4 regions of the Streptomyces sp. NPDC047072 genome follow, and region 2 is predicted to be linked to each of the others. Evidence: riboswitches for the same ligand, from Rfam matches in the RefSeq annotation. Region 2 holds a riboswitch; each other region holds the start of a gene.

Region 1 (4,968 bases), on a different contig from region 2:
GGAGACCCTGCGCTGGTGGGACCAGCACCTCAAGGGCATCGACACCAGCGTCATGCGAGAGCCCCTCCTGAGGGCCTACGTCAGCGACTCGCACCCCCCTGCCACCGTCTACGACACCCTCCCGGGCCGCTGGGTCGGCGAGCCGTCCTGGCCCTCGCCGAACGTCCGGATCATCACGTACGGCCTTCAGGGCGCCCCTGTCCCGGTCCGCTCCCCGCAGCACACGGGCGTGGACGCCGGCCGCTTCTTCCCCTTCGGCAACGACGCCGACCTGCCGCCGGACCAGCGCGAGGAGGACGCCCGCTCGGTCTGCTTCGAGTTCGCGGTCGGCGAGGAGACCCGGGTGCTGGGGCGGCCGCGGGTACGGCTCAGGGTGCGTTGCGAGGTACCGCGCGCACAGGTCGTCGCCCGGCTGTGCGACGTGGCCCCGGACGGCTCCTCGACCCTGGTCACCCGGGGCGTGCTGAACCTCTCGGCGCGCCACGGACGCGACCGGGCGGTGCCCTGGGAGCCGGGGGCCACCGAGGAGGTCTCCTTCGAGCTGAACGGCATCGGGCACGCCTTCCCGCCCGGCCACCGCATCCGGCTCGCCGTGTCCTCCGCGTACTGGCCGTGGATCTGGCCGCAGCCGGGCTCGGAGGCGGGCTTCACGCTGGACCCGGCGGGAAGCTTCCTCGAACTGCCGGTACGCGCGCGTGAAGCGTCCTCGGAGGGCGCCGGCAAGGACGCCTCCAAGGAGACCCCCTTCGAAGAGATCTCCTTCGAGGAGCCGGAGCAGTCCGAACCCCTCGGCGTCAGTTACCCGGCCACCTTCGACGAGCCCCGCCCCGAGCGCCTGGTCGTCCGGGACGTCGCCAAGGGCGAGTGGCGTCTTGAGGTCGACCCCCGGTACGGCGGCACGCGCGTGTACCCCGACGGTCTGGAGTTCACCGAGGACGCGCTGGAGACGTACACGATCCAGGAGGCGGACCCGCTGACCGCGCGCACCCGCTCGGACTGGTCGATCCGGCTGCACCGCCCGGAACTCGGCTGGGACACGACCGTCCGCACCCGCTCGGAGATCGGCTGCGACGGGACGGACTTCCTCACCTCGAACGAGGTGATCTGCACCGAGGGCGGCGAGGTGGTCTTCCACCAGACCTGGGAGAAGCGGATCCCACGGACGGCCGGTTAACGATGAGTTGACGCCAGATGACCGTTTCACCCCACTTGCGATCGGGCGTGACTTGGCTCACTCCAACAGGCGGTCCGCGACGGATCCGACGCCGCCTCACCCCCCTTTGCCCGAGCCCGCGTTGAGGCTTGGCGGCCGCAAAGGATCAAGCGGCCCATAAGCCTCACACGCAGGTCAATAGGCGCAGTGTGTGAATCCGGCACTTGTTCCGGACATGTGCTCTCGCATACGTTCCCGGCCTGTCGGGCGGACGCCGAATCCTGCCGCCGCCCGTACACCCACCGAGAACCACGGCAGGAGCGGGGGACCCAGGTAAGTCGCCGGGCCGGGCGTCTTCGGACAAACCGGTACGGCTCGGGGTGAAGTCACGCCTTTCGTGGGCGTGGCCGGGCAGCTCCCGCCCGAACCCGACAGCTCACCTCGCAGGCGACGGAGAGGAACTTCGCCATGCCTGCTGCCGCTCAGCACCGTCACCGCCGCCAGGGCCGTCTCGCCCGCAAGCTCGCCGTCCTCGGCACCGGGGCCGCCGTACTCGCCCTCCCGGTCATCGGCGCGACCAGTGCCTCCGCCGCGACCGTGCCGGTCCAGACCGCCACCTCGCTCGGGTACGCCAACACCCTCGACGGCTGGATCCGCGCGTCCCTCGCGGTCATGGCCGAGAACGGCATCCCGGGGTCGTACAACGGCATCTACCGCAACATCATCCGGGAGTCCTCGGGCAACCCGTACGCGATCAACAACTGGGACTCCAACGCCGCCGCGGGCACCCCGTCCAAGGGCCTGCTCCAGGTGATCGACCCGACGTTCAACGCGTACCACGTCACGAACACGTCCTGGGACCCGTACGACCCGGTCGCGAACATCACCGCCGCCTGCAACTACGCGGCCCAGCGGTACGGCTCCATCGACAACGTGTGGGGCGCCTACTAGGCGAGCCTGAACAGTCTTTCGAGGACGACGGCGATGCCGTCGTCCTCGTTCGACAGGGTCACCTCGTCGGCCACGGCCTTGAGTTCGGGATGGGCGTTGGCCATCGCGACACCGTGGGCCGCCCAGTCGAACATGGGGATGTCGTTGGGCATGTCCCCGAACGCGATGGTCGTCTCCGGGCCCAGGCCCAGATGGTCGGCGGCCAGCGCGAGACCGGTCGCCTTGGTGATGCCGCATGGCTGGAGTTCGACGGTGCCGGGGCCGGACATGGTGACCGTGGCCAGCGAGCCCACCACCGAGCGCGCCGTCACCGCCAACTCGTCGTCAGACAGGTAGGGGTGACGGAGCAGCACCTTGCTGATCGGCTCGCACCACAGGTCGTCGCGGCGCCCGACCCGCACCGCGGGCAGCGTCGGATGGGGCATCAGATAGCCCGGCTCGATGAGCGTGAGCCCGTCGACGCCGTCCTGGTCGACAGCCGCGTACACCTGCCCGACCTCCGCCTCGATCTTGCCGAGCGCGGTCTCGGCCAGCTCCCGGTCCAGGGTCACCGACCACAGCAGACGGTCCGCGCCGGCGTCGTACACCTGCGCGCCCTGTCCGCACACCGCGAGCCCCGTGCTGCCGAGGTCGTCGAGGAGCGGCCGCACTCTGGGCGCGGGGCGTCCGGTCACGACGAGATGCTTCGCACCCGCCTCCGCCACCCGTTCGAGCACGGCCCGGGACCGGTCGGAGAGCGTGTCGTCGGCCCGCAGCAGCGTTCCGTCCAGGTCGGTGGCGATGAGTGAATATGCGGTGGAGGCGGCCATGATCAGAGAATACGGTCGGCAGGCCCGTGCGACTCGACGCGAACCGGACGGCTGCTGCTTTCACATACGTTGACGTGTGTTCCGGTTACGCGGAGCCCCGTACGACCAGTTCCGTCGGCAGGATCACCCCGGCCGTGTCCTCGCCCGCGATCTGCGCGAGCAGCATGCGGACCATCTCGGCGCTGATGCGTTCGAAGGGCTGGCGCATGGTGGTGAGGGCGGGCGCGATGGAGGTGGCCGCGTGCGAGTCGTCGAAGCCGCCGACAGCGATGTCATCCGGGACCGAACGCCCGCACTGCTGCAGGACGTTGACGACCCCGAGGGCCATCAGGTCGGAGGCGACGAAGACCGCGTCCATGTCGGGTGCCTGCGCGAGCAGCGTACGGGCCGCCTGTTCGCCGCCGCTGCGGCGGAAGTCGCCCTCCACCACGAGCGCCGGGTCGTAGGGCAGGCCCGCCTCGGCGAGCACGTCCCGGTAGCCGGCCAGCCGGTCGGGGCCGCCCGGCATGTCGAGCGGCCCGGTGACCATGCCGATGCGGCGGCGGCCGCCCGCGAGCAGATGGCGGACCATCTCCTGCGCGCCGTCGCGGTCGGCGGCGGCCACGTAGCTCACCTTGGAGCCGAGCCCTATCGGCTTGCCGCAGACCACCAACGGGATCCCGGCGTCGTGCAGTTCGGCGGCGACCGGGTCACCGCTGTGGTTGGAGAGCAGCAGCACCCCGTCGACGTGGCCCGAGGTGATGTACCGGGTCAGCCGGCGCCGGTCGTCGTCGCTGGCGGCCAGCATGAGCAGCAGCGGGATGTCGTGCTGGGCGAGGTGCTCCGTGCAACCGCGCAGCAGGATGTTGAAGTTGGGGTCCTCGAAGAACTTCTCCTGCGGTTCGGTGAGCAGGAAGGCCACCGAGTCGGACCGGCCGGTGCTCAGGCTGCGGGCGTGCCGGTTGACGACGTATCCCGTCTTCCTGATGGCGGCCTCCACCGACCGCCGGGCGGCCGGCGAGACGTAGTGGCCGCCGTTCAGGAACCGGGAGACGGTACCGCGCGACACGCCCGCCTCCCGGGCCACGTCATGGATGGTGGGAGGCCGGCGACGCCCGTTCGCACTGGTGGTCATGTTCCTCGTAACGCAGAAGTGACTAGGACTTGATGGAGCCGCTCAGCAGGTCCAGGGACCAGAAGCGCTGGATCACCAGGAAGAGGGCGATCAGCGGGAGGATCGCGAGCAGGCAGCCGGTGATGACCAGGGTGTAGAGGGCCGGCTGCGAGGCGCCCTGGGCGAGCAGCGTGTACAGGCCGAGGGTGATCGGGAACTTCTCGTCGTCCGCGAGCATTACGTAGGGCAGAAGGAAGTTGTTCCAGATCCCGACGAACTGGAAGAGGAACACCGTGATCAGGCCCGGCATCATCATCGGTACGGCGATCCGCGAGAAGATCCTCCACTCGCTCGCGCCGTCCATACGGGCCGCCTCCATGAGCTCGGCGGGCACCGACGCGGCCGCGTAGATCCGGACCAGATAGACGCCGTACGGCGACAGGATCGACGGCAGCAGCATCGACCAGTACGAGTCGGCGAGCCCCAGCTTCGCCAGCAGCAGGTACTGCGGTACGGCGAGCACGATGCTCGGCACCAGCACCCCCGCCAGGATCATCTTGAAGATGGCCTCGCGGCCCCGGAAGGCGAAGCGGCCGAGCGCGTAGCCGCCGGCGGCGGACACCGCGGCCGAGAGCAGGGCACCGAAACCGGCGTAGAAGGCCGAGTTGGCCATCCACCGCCAGTAGATGCCGTCCCGGTAGTCCGTCAGGTCGCCGAGGTTGGAGAAGAGGCCGGTGCCGGGGGCGAAGCTGAAGGTGGAGAAGAGCTCCGAGCGGTCCTTGGTCGCCGCGATGACGACCCAGGCGATGGGGACCATGCAGTACAGGGCGCCGAGGAGCAGGACGAGGGTCGGGACCCAGGCGGTGCGCCGGGCGCGGGCGGCCCTGGTGGGGGCGGCGGTGTCGGCGCTGAGGGTGAGGGGGGTCATGCCCGGTCCTCCCGGGTGTAGCGGTCGGAGATGC
Region 2 (4,968 bases):
CATCTCCGCGCTGTCGGCGGAGCGCCACCATGTGCGGCGGGTGCTCGTGCCGGTCGCCGGGCTGCTGCTCGCCATGGGCATGCACGCGATGTGGAACGGCTCGTCGACGTTCGGGGAGTACGGGTTCTTCGCGGTGTACGCGATGTTCATGGTGCCGGCGTTCGCGCTGCTGACCTGGCTGGTGATCTGGACGCGGCAGCGGGAGCTGCGGGCCGTGCGGGAGGAGCTGCCCGTGTACGCCGCGACGGGGTGGCTGGCGCCGGTCGAGCCGTACGTCCTCGGGTCGATGCGGGCACGGCGGCTGGCCCGGCAGTACGCGCGGCGGCAGCTCGGGGGGCGTGCCGCGGCGCGGGCGGTCGCGGAGTACGAGGCGTACGCGACGTCTCTCGCGTTTCTGCGGCGGCGGGGGCGGCAGGGGCGGGCGGGGGCCGACTTCCTCGTACGGGAGCGGGAGTTGCTGCTGGAGCTGTGGGCGCGGCGGGAGGTGGCCCGGGTGGCGCTGGACCACGCGGGGCGGATGGCCGCGCCGCCGGTCCCGGTGGCTGCGCCGCCCTGGCCGGTGTACGGGGTGTACGGGCAGGGCCATCCGGCGGTGCCGTACCCGATCTACAACCCGTACCGGACGTAGGGGCTCGGGCGGGCTCTGGGGCGGGTTCGGCACCGCCGGTCCGTGCCGCGGGGGCTGAGCGCCGTGGCGGCGGGAGGAAAGGGCCGACAGAAGCAAGAGACCGGCGCAGAGGGAGACCGGCGCAGAAGTTGGCCGACCCCAAGGTCAAGCCGACGGCAGGGTCAGGCCGACGCCTCCGTCAGGCGGGTCACCTCCTCCTCCGTCAGGGTCAGGTTCGGGAGGTCCAGCAGGGGTGGGAGTTGGTCCGCCGTGCGGGCCGAGGCGATGGGGGCTGTCACCGTCGGTTGGGACGTCAGCCAGGCCAGGGCCACCGTGGCGACCGCCGTGTCGTGGGCCGCCGCGATCTCGTCCAGGGCCGTCAGGACACTGCGGCCGCGCTCCGTGTCCAGGTGCTTGCCGGCGCCCCTTGCCGCACGCGCGCTGTCGACCGTCGTGCCGGGCCGGTACTTGCCCGTGAGGAAGCCGGACGCGAGGGCGAAGTACGGGACCGCGGAGAGGCCCTCGCGGGCGACGACGTCCTGGAGGTCACCCTCGTACGTGTCGCGCGAGACCAGGTTGTAGTGGGGCTGCACGGCCACGTACCGCGCCAGCCCCTCGCGGTCGGAGAAGTCGAGGGACTCCTGGAGCCGCTCGGCGGAGATGTTGGACGCGGCGATGTGCCGGACCTTGCCCGCCCGCACCAGCTCGTCGAGCGCGCCGATGATCTCCTCGACGGGGATCTCCGGCTTGTCGAAGTGCGTGTAGTAGAGGTCGATGTGGTCGGTGCCGAGGCGCTTCAGCGAGGCCTCAGCCGCCGCCTTGATGTTCGCGCCCGACAGGCCCTGGAAGTCGGGGTGCTGGCTGACCTTCGTGGCGATCACGACGTCGTCGCGGTTCCTCCGCGCTGCCACCCACCTACCGATGATCGTCTCCGACTCGCCGCCGGAGTTGCCGTCGATCCACGCCGAGTACGAGTCGGCCGTATCGACGAAGTTGCCGCCGGCGGCCGTGTACGCGTCGAGGACCGCGAACGAGGTGGCCTCGTCCGCGGTCCAGCCGAACACGTTGCCGCCGAGGGAGAGCGGGAAGACCTCCAGATCGGAGGAGCCGAGCTTGCGAAGCGGAGAGCGAGAGGAAGTCATGTCCTACGTCAACGCGCGCACCGGACGCCCGCCTTCCGCTACGGCCGCAAAATCGCCGTAAATCCCATGGCCCTCGTAGACCTCAGGGGTTGAGCCCCTTGCTCCGCAGCCAAGCCATCGGGTCGATCCCGTCGGCCTGTCCACCCGGATGCACCTCCAGGTGCAGATGCGCCCCGGTCACGTTGCCCGTCGCACCCACCCGCCCGATGACATCCCCCGTGGCGACCTTCTGCCCGACGCTGACGCTGATCGAGGACTGGTGGCAGAACCACAGCTCGGTGCCGTCGTCGAGGGTGAGGATCGTGCGGTAGCCGTAGGAGCCGGCCCAGCCGGCCTCCGTGATGGTGCCGCTGTGGATCGCCTTGATGAGCGTGCCCGTGGGGGCCGCGAAGTCGAGGCCGGTGTGGTAGCCGGAGGACCACAGGGAGCCGGCCTGCCCGAAGGTGCCGGTGATGGTGTACGAGGAGGTCGGCAGCGTGAACTGCTTGGCGAGCTCGGCCAGGCGCTCGGCCTCGGCCTTCTTCGCCGCCTCCGCCTCCGCCTTCTCCTTGGCGGCCTTGGCCTTGGCCTGCGCGTCCTTCTCCGCCTTCGCGGCGGCGTCGCGCGCCTCCTTGTCGGCGGCGTCGGCGACGGCCTGGGCGGCACGGGTGTCGATCTGGTCCTGCTGGACCTCGGCCTGGGCGAGGATGCGCGAGCGCAGCGCCTCACCGGCGTCGGAGGTGCCCTGCGCGGTACCGGCGGTGGTGGTCTCACCGACCGTGCTGAACGCGGTGGCGGTGTCGGCGGCGGAGTCGTCGTCCGAGATGAGGGAGCCGACGCCGGGCAGGTCGGGCATGGAGATCGACACCGGCGGCTTGCCGGTGTTGGCGCTGGCCATCCCGCCCGCGCTGACGGCGGCTATGACTCCGACGCCGAGCACGGTGGAGCTACGGGCGAATCCTCCGCCACGCTGCTTGGCGACACGGTGCCGGCCCCGGACGGGGGCGACGGACTCCGCGGTGGGGTTCCACTCACCGAGCGGGGCCTCGTCGTCGGCGCGGTAACCGCCGTACACAAGGGTGTTGCCGGTTGCGTACGGGGCCTCGGGGGCAGGCGGGTTGGACGCCACGTGGGCGTGCTCCTTTCCTTCCTTCTCGCCTACCGGGTTAGCTGACGGGTTCGGAGCAGGAAGGTCTCCTACGCGCGTAAACCTGCCGTGCTGCCACGGCGGAAGACGTGCGATTCACCCCAAGTGGTGGTTCCCCGGTTCCCTTGCGGAATTCGGCGCGTGAGCACGGAGCCGTCTCTTGTGACGGCTGGGACGACCGCGCTGCGTTATCGAACGTTAATAGACCCGGGGGGCGGATTCCAAGCTGTTCCGCTTGATCATTAACGAAATCCCGCTGGACTTACGGCCCATGACCGGCGAAAAACGGGCGAGTTGACCCGGCCTCAGCCGGACCACAGGTATTGACGGTATGTCAGTTGTTATGCGGAGGGCGCTCGCCCGCTCACGCCTGGTGACCACAGAAAGGGGAAACGCACCGAGGGCCGGAACCCTTTCGGATTCCGGCCCTCGGACCTGAGTAGCGGGGACAGGATTTGAACCTGCGACCTCTGGGTTATGAGCCCAGCGAGCTACCGAGCTGCTCCACCCCGCGTCGGTGTGACACCAGCATACGCCATTCGCGGGACCGCTCGCGCCACGTGCCGTCAGAGGCCGGGGTTGCCCGCGTGGGTGAGGGTCTCCCAGGAGACGAAGAGGTCGTCGGTGCCGGCGGGCCGGGTCTCCTCGGCGAGCCTGTGCGCGGCCGGGACGGGCATGTCGAGCCGGTCCTCCAGATGGTTGAGCGCGACCTCCAGGTCCGGGCCCATGTTCCGGTCGACCTTGCCGCCGCACAGCCAGGCGGGCGCGGGCTCGCCGGACTGGTAGCGGGCGTGGAAGGCGAGCGCGGCCTCCAGGCGGTCCTTGACCTCGCCGTACAGGTCGACGCCCTGGTGCCAGGCGGTCTCGGCGGCGTGCGCGGTGGCGGCGAGGGAGTAGCCGACGTGCTTGAAGTTGCGGCAGGTCTCCTGGGAGAGGCCGTCCTTGTAGGTCGTCTGCCCGAACCAGTACGTCGTCAGCTTCTGCGGGGTGGTCATGGTGGAGCCGGGCGGCGTGAGCGGCACCTTGCCGTCCTTCTCCAGGTAGAAGTACGCGGGCACGCGCTCCCGGAAGCGCTGGACGGCGTGGTCGAAGGCCTTGTGGTCGTTGAGGAAGACCGCGATGCCCATGGCCGCGTCCGTCATCACGAGGTCCCAGTTGCCGTTGTAGTCGGGCACCTTCTGGGTGACGGTCGGCAGATAGGCGGTGCGCAGCATGGTCTCGAAGCGCCGGACGCGGTCGGCGGGCCAGCCCGCCCCCTCGCTGTACCGGATGATCTCGCCGGCCCGCGCCCAGGTCGCCCCGGCCCACCCGGTCTGCAGCCCGGCGTCCTCCTCCGTGTGCCGCTTCACCGTCGCCGACCAGGCGTCCATGATCTCCCTGGCCTTCACGGCGTGCTGCCGCTTGCCCGTGACGGAGAAGAGCAGAGCCTGCGTATAGGCCGCGATGGCGTCCTCACGCTCCTCGACACACCCGTGCTTGGGCTTGTTCCCCCAGGGACAGTCGACGTTCGCGATCGGCTCCGGCCGGTACTTGTACGACCCGTACTTGCTGTCCCGCATGTCCAGGTACGCCTTCAGCCACGGCTGCTTCCCCGCCGTCACCTTCTCCCGTACGACATCCAGCTGCCCCCGGCTGACCAGCACACCGGGATGCGTGAACCCGGCGTCCGCGGGCAGCGCACGGGCCATCGTGCGGGTACCGGGGCCGGTGGTACCGCAGGAGGCGACACCGAGGGCGAGCAGGGGCACGAGGACAAGGGTGACAGCACGTCTCATATGCGCAGGGTCGCCTTGTGGGGGCGGAGGCGCAGGAATTGTTGGGCCGATCGGTCCTGCGCGGGAGTGGGGCGGGGAGGTGCGGCGGCGAAGAAGAGCCGCCCCGCCGGATGACACCCGGCGGGGCGGCTCGGTGCACGGCGGGCCTACCAGCCCATGTCCCTGGCCACCTCTTCCTGCGCGGCGGCGATCTCCTCCTCCGTGGACGCCGTGACATCCGTGTCACACGCCCACTCGAACCGGCCCAGCAGATCGGCGAGCGCCTGCTTCTGCGCCGGGTGCGTGATCGGCACGGCGTTGAGATCGGTGCTCATCAGC
Region 3 (4,968 bases), on a different contig from region 2:
GGAGGCGGACCGCATGGGCTCCCTGCTGGCCGCCCTCGACGACGAGTCGATGGAGAACCAGCGCGACGTCGTCAAGAACGAGCGCCGGCAGCGCTACGACAACGTCCCCTACGGCACCGCCTTCGAGAAGCTCACCGCGCTCGCCTACCCCGAGGGCCACCCCTACCACCACACCCCCATCGGCTCCATGGCCGACCTGGACGCGGCCACCCTGGAGGACGCCCGCGCGTTCTTCCGCACGTACTACGCGCCCAACAACGCCGTCCTGTCGGTCGTCGGCGACATCGACCCGGAGCAGACGCTCGCCTGGATCGAGAAGTACTTCGGCTCCATCCCCTCCCACGACGGCAAGCAGCCCCCGCGTGACGGCACCCTGCCCGACGTCATCGGCGAGCAGCTGCGCGAGGTCGTCGAGGAGGAGGTCCCCGCGCGCGCGTTGATGGCCGCCTACCGGCTGCCCCACGACGGCACCCGCGAGGCCGACGCGGCCGACCTGGCCCTCACCGTCCTCGGCGGCGGCGAGTCCTCCCGCCTCTACAACCGTCTCGTACGGCGCGACCGTACGGCCGTCGCGGCGGGCTTCGGCCTGCTGCGCCTCGCCGGAGCGCCCTCCCTGGGCTGGCTCGACGTCAAGACCTCCGGGGACGTCGAGGTGCCGGTCATCGAGGCGGCCATCGACGAGGAGCTCGCCCGGTTCGCTGAGGAGGGCCCCACGGCCGAGGAAATGGAGCGCGCCCAGGCCCAGTTGGAGCGCGAGTGGCTGGACCGGCTCGGCACCGTCGCGGGCCGCGCCGACGAACTGTGCCGCTTCGCCGTCCTGTTCGGCGATCCCCAGCTCGCCCTGACCGCCGTACAGCGCGTCCTGGAGGTGACCGCCGAGGAGGTCCAGGCGGTCGCCAAGGCCAAGCTGCGTCCCGACAACCGCGCGGTGCTGGTCTACGAACCGACCGCCCCCGAAGCCACTGCCGACCAGGACGAGAACGAGGAGGCGGCCCAGTGACCGAGCTCGCCGCGATGGACTTCCACCCCCAGCCCCAGGCCGGCGAGGCCCGGCCCTGGGCCTTTCCGGCCCCCACGCGCGGAGCGCTCGGCAACGGCCTGACCGTCCTGCGCTGCCACCGCCCCGGCCAGCAGGTCGTCGCCGTCGAGGTCCTCCTGGACGCGCCCCTGGACGCCGAACCGGCCGGCCTGGACGGCGTCGCCACGATCATGGCGCGCGCCTTCTCCGAGGGCACCGACAAGCACTCCGCCGAGGAGTTCGCCGCCGAGCTGGAGCGCTGCGGCGCCACCCTCGACGCGCACGCCGACCACCCCGGCGTGCGGATCAGCCTCGAAGTCCCGGCCTCCCGCCTCGCCAAGGCGCTCGGTCTGCTCGCCGACGCCCTCAGGGCGCCCGCGTTCGCCGACAGCGAGGTCGAGCGCCTCGTCCGCAACCGCCTTGACGAGATCCCGCACGAGCTGGCCAGCCCCTCCCGCCGGGCCGCCAAGGAGCTCTCCAAGGAGCTGTTCCCGGCCGACTCTCGCGTCTCGCGCCCGCGCCAGGGCACCGAGGAGACGGTCGAGAACATCGACTCCGCCGCCGTACGCGCCTTCTACGAGAAGCACGTCCGGCCCGCCACCGCGACCGCCGTGGTCGTCGGCGACCTCACCGGCATCGACCTCGACGCGCTGCTCTCGGACACCCTCGGCTCCTGGACCGGCTCCACGGCCGAGCCGCGGCCCGTGCCGCCGGTGACCGCCGACGACACCGGCCGGGTCGTCATCGTGGACCGCCCCGGCGCCGTCCAGACCCAGCTCCTGATCGGCCGTATCGGCGCCGACCGGCACGCGCGCGTGTGGCCCGCGCAGGTGCTCGGCACCTACTGCCTCGGCGGCACCCTCACCTCCCGCCTGGACCGCGTCCTGCGCGAGGAGAAGGGCTACACCTACGGCGTACGGGCCTTCGGGCAAGTCCTCAGGTCCGCCCCGGACGGCTCGGGCGCGGCGATGCTCGCCATCAGCGGCTCCGTGGACACCCCGAACACCGGCCCGGCGCTCCAAGACCTGTGGACGGTGCTGCGCACGCTCGCCGAGGGCGGTCTCACCGACGCCGAGCGGGACGTCGCCGTACAGAACCTCGTCGGTGTGGCGCCGCTCAAGTACGAGACCGCGGCGGCCGTGGCGAGCACCCTGGCCGACCAGGTCGAGCAGCACCTGCCGGACGACTACCAGGCGACGCTGTACCAGCAGCTCGCCGCGACCGGCACCGTCGAGGCCACCGCGGCCGCCGTGAGCGCCTTCCCCGTGGACCGGCTGGTGACGGTCCTGGTCGGCGACGCGGCGCAGATCAAGGCGCCCGTCGAGGCCCTCGGCATCGGCGAGGTCAAGGTCGTCTCCGCGGAGTAGGCACACGCGCGTGCGGGGCCCTGGTGACCGGAGCGTCACCAGGGCCCTTTGATGTCCGAATTGAGGAGGAGGTTGCCTGTCTGCCCTGTGGGATGTGCAACAAAGACCTTGATCCGTTTGGGGATGGGAAGAGCCCCCGCTTAGCGTCTTCCGGGCTGTCCGTCAGGCACCGCGCCGCATCCGCGGCACCGGACAGTCATCGCCGAGTCCCCGTCTGGCGCGAGCCAGGGGAGCCGGGGACCCATCCGCAGTCCCTGGGGTGAATCGGACGCCCGCGTCCGTAGGAGACCTTCCTGCTCCGAACCCGTCAGCTAACCCGGTAGGCGAGAGGGAAGGAAAGGACCAGCCACCACATGGCGTTCACCTGCGCCACCGGGAAGCACCGACGTCCCGGCCGGATGAAGCGCACCGCCGCCCGCGCGGCGGGAGTCGCGGCCCTGGCCACCACCGGCGTCATCGGCACCATCGCCGCCCCCGCGTTCGCCGCCGAGAACTCCGTCGAGCAGACCGGCCTCACTCCGGTCATCAGCGTCGGCGACACCGTCGCCGCCCAGATCGACGCCCAGGCCACCGCCCAGCAGGAGGCCGCCGAGCACAAGGCGGCCGTGGCGGCCGCGAAGAAGAAGGCCGCCGAGCGCGCCAAGGAGGAGCGCGAGGCCAAGGAGCGCGCCGCCCGCGAGGCCGAGCGCAAGCGCCTCAACGCCTTCGTCGCCCCGATCTCCGGCTCGTACATCTCCACCGGCTACAAGACCGGCGGCTCCCTGTGGTCCTCCGGCAGCCACACCGGCGTCGACTTCCACGCGGCCAGCGGCACCTCCGTGCACGCGGTCGGCCGCGGCACCGTCGTGGAGGCCGGCTGGGGAGGGTCGTACGGGAACCAGATCGTGATCAGGATGGCCGACGGCACGTACACCCAGTACGGCCACCTGTCGTCCATCGGCGTCTCGGTCGGCCAGTCGGTCACCCCCGGGCAGCAGATCGGCCTCTCCGGCGCGACCGGCAACGTCACCGGGCCGCACCTGCACTTCGAGGCCCGCACCACCCCCGAGTACGGCTCGGACATCGACCCCGTCTCCTACCTGCGCTCGCACGGCGTGAACGTCTGACGACGTACGGCGAGATCCATCACGAGCCCCGGCCGCCCCGGCCGGGGTTTTCGTCGTTTTGGGACCCCCGCTGTCCAAAAAATATCCCTGGATTCCGGCCCGGCATCGGAAATTCCGGCTCATTGCAATAGAGTCACGGAACACACGTCAATCGGCGACGTTTCACGGGGATTAAGACGGAGGTCGGACATGCGTATTCCGGCGCACTCGGTATGCACGGCGATCCGGGACGACATCGTCGCGGGTGTCTACGAGCGCGGGAGCCGGCTCACCGAGGAACTGCTCGCCCGCCGCTACGGCGTCTCCCGCGTCCCCGTCCGGGAGGCCCTGCGCACCCTGGAGGCCGAGGGCTTCGTGGTGACGCGGCGGCACGCGGGCGCGTGCGTCGCCGAACCGACCGAGCAGGAGGGTGCCGACCTCCTGGAGATGCGCATGCTCCTGGAGCCGCTCGGCGCCGCACGGGCCGCCCAGCGTCGCACCGAGGCCCATCTGAAGGTGCTGCGCGGGCTGGTCCGGCTGGGCCAGGAGCGGGCCAGGAGGGGCAACAGCGAGGATCTGCGCTCCTTGGGCGGCTGGTTCCACGAGACGCTCGCCCAGGCCTCGGGCAGCCCCGCGCTGTCCTCCCTGCTGACCCAGCTGCGCCACAAGATCGCCTGGATGTACGTCGTGGACGCGCCCGCCAACCCGGTGGAGTCCTGGGCGGAGCACGGCGCGATCGTGGACGCGGTGGCACGCGGGGACGGCGAGCGCGCGCGGGCGATCACGGCGCTGCACACCGAGCGCTCGGGCGCCGCGCACCGGCCGCGGTTCCCCGGGGGCGGCGACCGCGCGGAGCGTGTGAGGACCTCGCAACATTCTGTAAACGTGACCGGTCTGCGGCATTAACACGGGCGCCGTATACAAAGAGGGGGAAATTCGCGGGGGATTATTTCTGCTGCCCGCGAGAGTGGTGCGCGAGGGAAATGCGAAGGGCCCGCCCGATAATTCGGACGAGCCCCTCGGTGCTTTTTTGCGTGTGCGTTGCTCAGACGGTCTCGGGCAGTTCCTCGAGTCCCTCGGAGACGAGCTTCGCGAGCCGGTCGAGGGCCACGTCCGCGCCCTCCGCGTCGGAGGCGAGGACGATCTCCTCGCCGCCCTGGGCGCCCAGGCCCAGGACCGCCAGCATGGAGGCCGCGTTGACGGGGTTGCCGTCGGCCTTGGCGATCGTCACCGGGATACCTGCGGCCGTGGCGGCCCGGACGAAGATGGAAGCGGGGCGGGCGTGGAGGCCCTCGGCCCAGCCGACGTTGACGCGGCGCTCAGCCATGTGATGCTGCCCTTCGGTGTTCAGGGTTGTCTAGACCAGTTTCCCACACATGAAGCCACTCCGGAGGGGCCCGAAGTCCCTTCCGGGGCAGGCGGTCGGACCGCGGCCTCGGCCCGACCTCCGTCCTTGCGCGCCCGCGCGCGTTCTCCACAGGCTGCCTCGCGCCGTTGT
Region 4 (4,968 bases), on a different contig from region 2:
GGATGCCCCTGCATAAGCTCCGGCCTCATGGACGTACTCATCCATCTCTTCGTCGGCCTGCACATCATCGGCATCGCCTCGCTGCTCGGCGGGTTCCTCACGCAGATGAAGGCGATGGGCCAGGGCACCGCCCGGTTCGTGCCCGCGATGCTGCACGGTGCCGCGACGATGCTGGTCACCGGGGTGATCCTGGTCGGGCTCAACCAGGCCGACGACCAGCACGTCAACAACATCAAGATCGGCATCAAGCTGGCGCTGCTGATCGTGATCCTCGGGCTCGTCTATGTGAAGCGGGACGACGAGACCGTGGAGAAGCCGCTGTTCGGGCTGGTCGGTGGGCTGACCGTCGTCAACATCTTCATCGCGGTGCTGTGGACCTGAGCGCCCCGCGCGCCTCGGCGACCGCGCCCGCCGCGACGGCGAGCCAGGCGGCGACCGAGATCCACAGCAGCACCCGGCCCGGGGCGTCGAGGCCGTCCGCGTCCACGGCGGCGGCGACGGACAGGGTCGCCGCGGCGGCCATGCCCATCGGGAAGACCGTGGCCCAGCGGCGTACGTCGTAGCGGAGGCGGGGGCGGGCGCATTCGGCGGCCAGGAGTACGGCGTACCAGGCGAGGTCCAGCACGAGCAGGGTGACGGTGACCGCACGCAGGGCGCCGTGGGCGTCGTCGTTCCAGAGGTAGAGGCGGGCGGTGTCGGCGGCGAGCAGTTTCGCGCCGGCGAGGGCGGAGATGGCGAGCGCGCCGCCCGCGACCCAGTGGTCGCCCGCGCCCTCGGCGACCTGGCGCAGGTCGAAGCGGGCGAGGGCGGCGCCGTAGAGGACGAGGCCCAGCCAGAACAGCACGAGGGCGGTATGGGCGAGCCAGGCCGTGGATACGGCGGCGGCGAGGGTGGCGCCGAGCACGGCGAGGCCCTGGGTGGCCACGCAGCCGAGGAAGACGCCGCCCGGCATAGGGCGCTTCCAGTGGGTGACGACCGGCACGATCAGGATGGGCCACAGGAGCGCTGCGAGGGCGAGGAGGGCCTCGGCGAGGGTCGTCCAGCCGAGGGCGGCGAACCGGGTGCCGAGCACGGTGGTCGCCGCGACGGCCGTGAGGGCGCCCGGAGTCTCGGCCTCCGCGATCCAGCGGGCCCGCTCCCGCAGCAGCCGTACGGCGAAGTCCGCGGCGAGGCCCAGCCAGGCCGCGCAGGCGAGGACCAGGGCGATCCGGGAGAGCGTCTCGTGCCCGGTGAGATGCAGCCCGACGGACACGATGCCGGTCGCCATCACGGCGGCTCCGGCGGCGGGCGGGCGTTGGGTCCACCAGATGCGTAGGGCCATGCGGCGATGCTAAGAAGCACCGGGGGTGGTGAGGGTGGGGCACGCGCGCGGGTGCGTGGAATTACGCGCGCCTGCCCTACGACTCCCTACGCGGGCCGCACCACGCTGTGGATCGCGGACTCCCCGTCGTAGTAGATCGACTCCTCGCGGACGTACGCGCCCGGCTTCGGGGCGTGGATCATCATGCCGTTGCCTATGTAGAGGCCCACGTGGCTGATGTCGTCGTAGAAGAAGACCAGGTCACCGGGTTGGGCGTCGGCCAGGGAGACCGTCGTGCCGGCGTTCACCTGGTCGTAGGTGACGCGGGGGAGGGAGATGCCGGCGGCGTTCCAGGCGGCCTGGGTCAGGCCCGAGCAGTCGTAGGAGTCGGGGCCCGTCGCGCCCCAGACGTACGGCTTGCCGATCTGCGCGCGGGCGAAGGCGATCGCCTTCGCGGCCTTCGTGGCGTACGAGGAGTCCGTCGCCGTGGAGGAGGACGGCGACGCGCTCTCCTGCTGAGCCTGCGCCGCTTCCTGCTCCGCCAGCTCCGCGGCCTTGCGTGCCGCCTCTTCCTGCTTCTTCTTCTCGATCGCCGCGAGGCGCGCCTTCTCCTCGGCCGTCAGCTCCGTGAGCAGCGCGCGGGCGTCGGAGAGCTTCTTCTGGACGGTGGCCTTGGCGGTCTTGAGGTCGTCCTGCGAGTCGGTGAGCGTCTGGAGGCTCTCGGTGGCCTCCTGACGCTTCTTCATCGTCTCGGACTGCTCGGTGACGTAGTCGTCGACGGCGCTCTTCTGGCGCGTCGTCATACGGCTCATCAGCTGCGACTGGTCGAAGTAGTCCTGCGGGGTGTCGGCGAGCAGGAAGGTCGCCGTGTCGGGGGCGGAGGCCCCGGTGCGGTACTGGGCCGCGGCGAAGGCGCCGAGCCTCTCCCGTGCCTCGTTGAGCTTCTGGGTGCGCTTGGCGACCGCGTCCAGGAGGGAGTCGACCTGCTTGCGCTGGGTGGTCGTCTTCTCCTTGGCCGCGTTGTAGTTGTCGGTCGCCGACTCGGCCTGGCGGTAGAGGTCGTCGACCTTCTTCTCGACCTCTTCGAGGCTCGGCTTGTCGTCCGAGGGCGCGGCGTTGGCCGTCTGGGAGAGCAGGGCCACGGAGGTGAGGGCGGCCGTGGCGAGGGCGGGGGTCCGTATGCCGGCCACGCGCGGGCCCGCGGGGCGCGACTTGCGGTGCGACGCCAAGGGTGGCGACTCCTTCCATGGTCCGCCTGCCGAGTTAGCTGTCGGGCTCGGGCGGGAGGTTCGGAAGGGTTGCCCTACGGCCGCTCCCCGGGCGGGAGTCGGGCCGATTCGCCCCAGGTTCGGTGGGTCCCCGGCTCCGGGCGCACGGCGGCACTCCGGATTCGGCGGAGGCCGTGCGGCCCGGCGGGGTTCGCCGGTGGGGGTCGTACGGCCTGTCCGGCACGGTAGCCAACTCGTGTGGCCCCTGTGAAGGTTGATGTTCGAAATGCCCGATACATTTTCGTGACCTGTTTCATGGAACCGCCTCGGTTTCACGGGGTGGAGTCAGGTGGTCGCACGGGGTGAGAGGCGTGATGTCTCCGGGTCGGCGGCGGGCTGTCAGTGCGGAGCCCTAGACTCGGAGAGCGATGAGCAGCCTCTTTGACGACAGCTTCCTGGCGGACCTCCAGGCCCCTCGCGGGCACGCGGAGGAACCCCCGCCGCCGCCCGAGGACGAGCACGCTCCGGAGCAGGTTCCGGACGACCTGTTCGGCGGGAAGTTCGACCTGCCCCCGGACCGGGACGCGTACTACCGCGACGGCGCCCCGCGCCCCGTGGTGGACCCGGCCGCGCTGCTCGACGGGCTGAACGAGAACCAGCGCGCGGCCGTCGTGCACTCCGGCACCCCCCTGCTCATCGTGGCCGGCGCCGGCTCCGGAAAGACCCGGGTGCTCACCCACCGCATCGCCCACCTGCTGGGTGAGCGCCATGTCCACCCGGGACAGATCCTCGCGATCACCTTCACCAACAAGGCCGCCGGGGAGATGAAGGAGCGCGTCGAGCAGCTCGTCGGGCCGCGCGCCAACGCCATGTGGGTGATGACCTTCCACAGCGCGTGCGTGCGGATCCTGCGGCGCGAGTCCAAGAAGCTCGGCTTCACCTCGTCCTTCTCGATCTACGACGCCGCCGACTCCAAGCGGCTCATGGCGCTCGTCTGCCGTGACCTGGACCTCGACCCCAAGCGGTTCCCGCCCAAGTCCTTCAGCGCCAAGATCAGCAATTTGAAGAACGAGCTGATCGACGAGGAGGACTTCGCCGCCCAGGCCACCGACGGCTTCGAGAAGACCCTCGCCCAGGCGTACGCCATGTACCAGTCGCGGCTGCGCGAGGCCAACGCCCTCGACTTCGACGACCTGATCATGACGACGGTCAATCTGCTGAGGGCGTTCCCCGACGTCGCCGAGCACTACCGCCGCCGCTTCCGCCATGTGCTGGTCGACGAGTACCAGGACACCAACCACGCGCAGTACGCGCTGGTGCGCGAACTCGTCGGCACCGGTGCGCACGACGAGGACGTGCCGCCCGCCGAGCACGACCTGCCGCCCGCCGAACTCTGCGTCGTCGGTGACGCCGACCAGTCGATCTACGCCTTCCGCGGCGCGACCATCCGCAACATCCTCCAGTTCGAGGAGGACTACCCGGAGGCCACGACGATCCTCCTGGAGCAGAACTACCGCTCCACCCAGACGATCCTCACCGCCGCCAACGCCGTCATCGAGCGCAACGAGTCCCGCCGCCCCAAGAACCTGTGGACCAACGCGGGCGCGGGCGCGCGCATCACCGGCTACGTCGCCGACACCGAGCACGACGAGGCGCAGTTCGTCGCCGAGGAGATAGACCGTCTGACCGACGCGGGCGACGCGAAGGCCGGCGATGTGGCCGTCTTCTACCGGACCAACGCCCAGTCCCGTGTCTTCGAGGAGATCTTCATCCGCGTCGGCCTGCCCTACAAGGTCGTCGGCGGCGTGCGCTTCTACGAGCGCAAGGAGGTCCGGGACGTCCTGGCCTACCTGCGCGTCCTCGCCAACCCCGAGGACTCCGTGCCCCTGCGGCGGATCCTGAACGTCCCCAAGCGCGGTATCGGCGAGCGCGCCGAGGCGATGATCGACGCCCTCTCCCAGCGCGAGAGGATCAGCTTCCCGCAGGCGCTGCGGCGCGTCGACGAGGCGTACGGCATGGCCGCGCGGTCGACCAACGCGGTCAAGAAGTTCAACGCCCTGATGGAGGAGCTCCGTACGATCGTCGAGTCCGGCGCGGGCCCGGCGACCGTCCTGGAGGCCGTGCTCGAACGCACCGGCTATCTCGCCGAGTTGCAGAACTCCACCGACCCACAGGACGAGACCCGCATCGAGAACCTCCAGGAACTCGCCGCCGTGGCCCTGGAGTTCGAGGGCGAGTCGGAGGAGGGCGAGGCGGCCGGCTCGCTCTCCGACTTCCTGGAGCGGGTCGCGCTGGTCGCCGACTCCGACCAGATCCCCGACGAGGACGAGGACGGCTCCGGCGTCATCACGCTGATGACCCTGCACACCGCCAAGGGCCTGGAGTTCCCGGTCGTCTTCCTCACCGGCATGGAGGACGGCGTCTTCCCGCACATGCGCGCCCTCGGCCAGACCAAGGAGC

The links. Region 2 has a riboswitch for cyclic di-AMP ahead of ABZ896_RS50855 (M23 family metallopeptidase). Riboswitches for the same ligand answer to the same signal wherever they lie in the genome.
Positions count from the first base shown of each region.
Region 1: linked by a shared signal. The riboswitch ahead of ABZ896_RS11190 (transglycosylase SLT domain-containing protein) and the one ahead of ABZ896_RS50855 (M23 family metallopeptidase) in region 2 are both predicted to bind cyclic di-AMP.
Region 3: linked by a shared signal. The riboswitch ahead of ABZ896_RS45335 (M23 family metallopeptidase) and the one ahead of ABZ896_RS50855 (M23 family metallopeptidase) in region 2 are both predicted to bind cyclic di-AMP.
Region 4: linked by a shared signal. The riboswitch ahead of ABZ896_RS47995 (NlpC/P60 family protein) and the one ahead of ABZ896_RS50855 (M23 family metallopeptidase) in region 2 are both predicted to bind cyclic di-AMP.

Region 1 covers NZ_JBEYVC010000018.1:93,111-98,078, reverse strand. The annotation lists gene ABZ896_RS11195 (CocE/NonD family hydrolase) at 1-1,174, shown strand, start outside; cyclic di-AMP (ydaO/yuaA leader) riboswitch at 1,444-1,616, shown strand; gene ABZ896_RS11190 (transglycosylase SLT domain-containing protein) at 1,622-2,104, shown strand; gene ABZ896_RS11185 (HAD family hydrolase) at 2,101-2,913, opposite strand; gene ABZ896_RS11180 (LacI family DNA-binding transcriptional regulator) at 2,999-4,027, opposite strand; gene ABZ896_RS11175 (carbohydrate ABC transporter permease) at 4,050-4,934, opposite strand; gene ABZ896_RS11170 (sugar ABC transporter permease) at 4,931-4,968, opposite strand, start outside.
Region 2 covers NZ_JBEYVC010000285.1:1,895-6,862, forward strand. The annotation lists gene ABZ896_RS50845 (PrsW family intramembrane metalloprotease) at 1-628, shown strand, start outside; gene ABZ896_RS50850 (aldo/keto reductase) at 790-1,749, opposite strand; gene ABZ896_RS50855 (M23 family metallopeptidase) at 1,832-2,857, opposite strand; cyclic di-AMP (ydaO/yuaA leader) riboswitch at 2,869-3,025, opposite strand; tRNA gene ABZ896_RS50860 (tRNA-Met) at 3,316-3,389, opposite strand; gene ABZ896_RS50865 (alginate lyase family protein) at 3,442-4,650, opposite strand; gene ABZ896_RS50870 (hypothetical protein) at 4,797-4,968, opposite strand, start outside.
Region 3 covers NZ_JBEYVC010000197.1:6,690-11,657, forward strand. The annotation lists gene ABZ896_RS45325 (pitrilysin family protein) at 1-1,000, shown strand, start outside; gene ABZ896_RS45330 (pitrilysin family protein) at 997-2,385, shown strand; cyclic di-AMP (ydaO/yuaA leader) riboswitch at 2,576-2,726, shown strand; gene ABZ896_RS45335 (M23 family metallopeptidase) at 2,739-3,491, shown strand; gene ABZ896_RS45340 (GntR family transcriptional regulator) at 3,681-4,376, shown strand; gene ABZ896_RS45345 (HPr family phosphocarrier protein) at 4,516-4,797, opposite strand.
Region 4 covers NZ_JBEYVC010000228.1:4,193-9,160, reverse strand. The annotation lists gene ABZ896_RS48005 (hypothetical protein) at 28-381, shown strand; gene ABZ896_RS48000 (tellurite resistance/C4-dicarboxylate transporter family protein) at 359-1,321, opposite strand; gene ABZ896_RS47995 (NlpC/P60 family protein) at 1,408-2,529, opposite strand; cyclic di-AMP (ydaO/yuaA leader) riboswitch at 2,537-2,706, opposite strand; gene pcrA (DNA helicase PcrA) at 2,937-4,968, shown strand, end outside.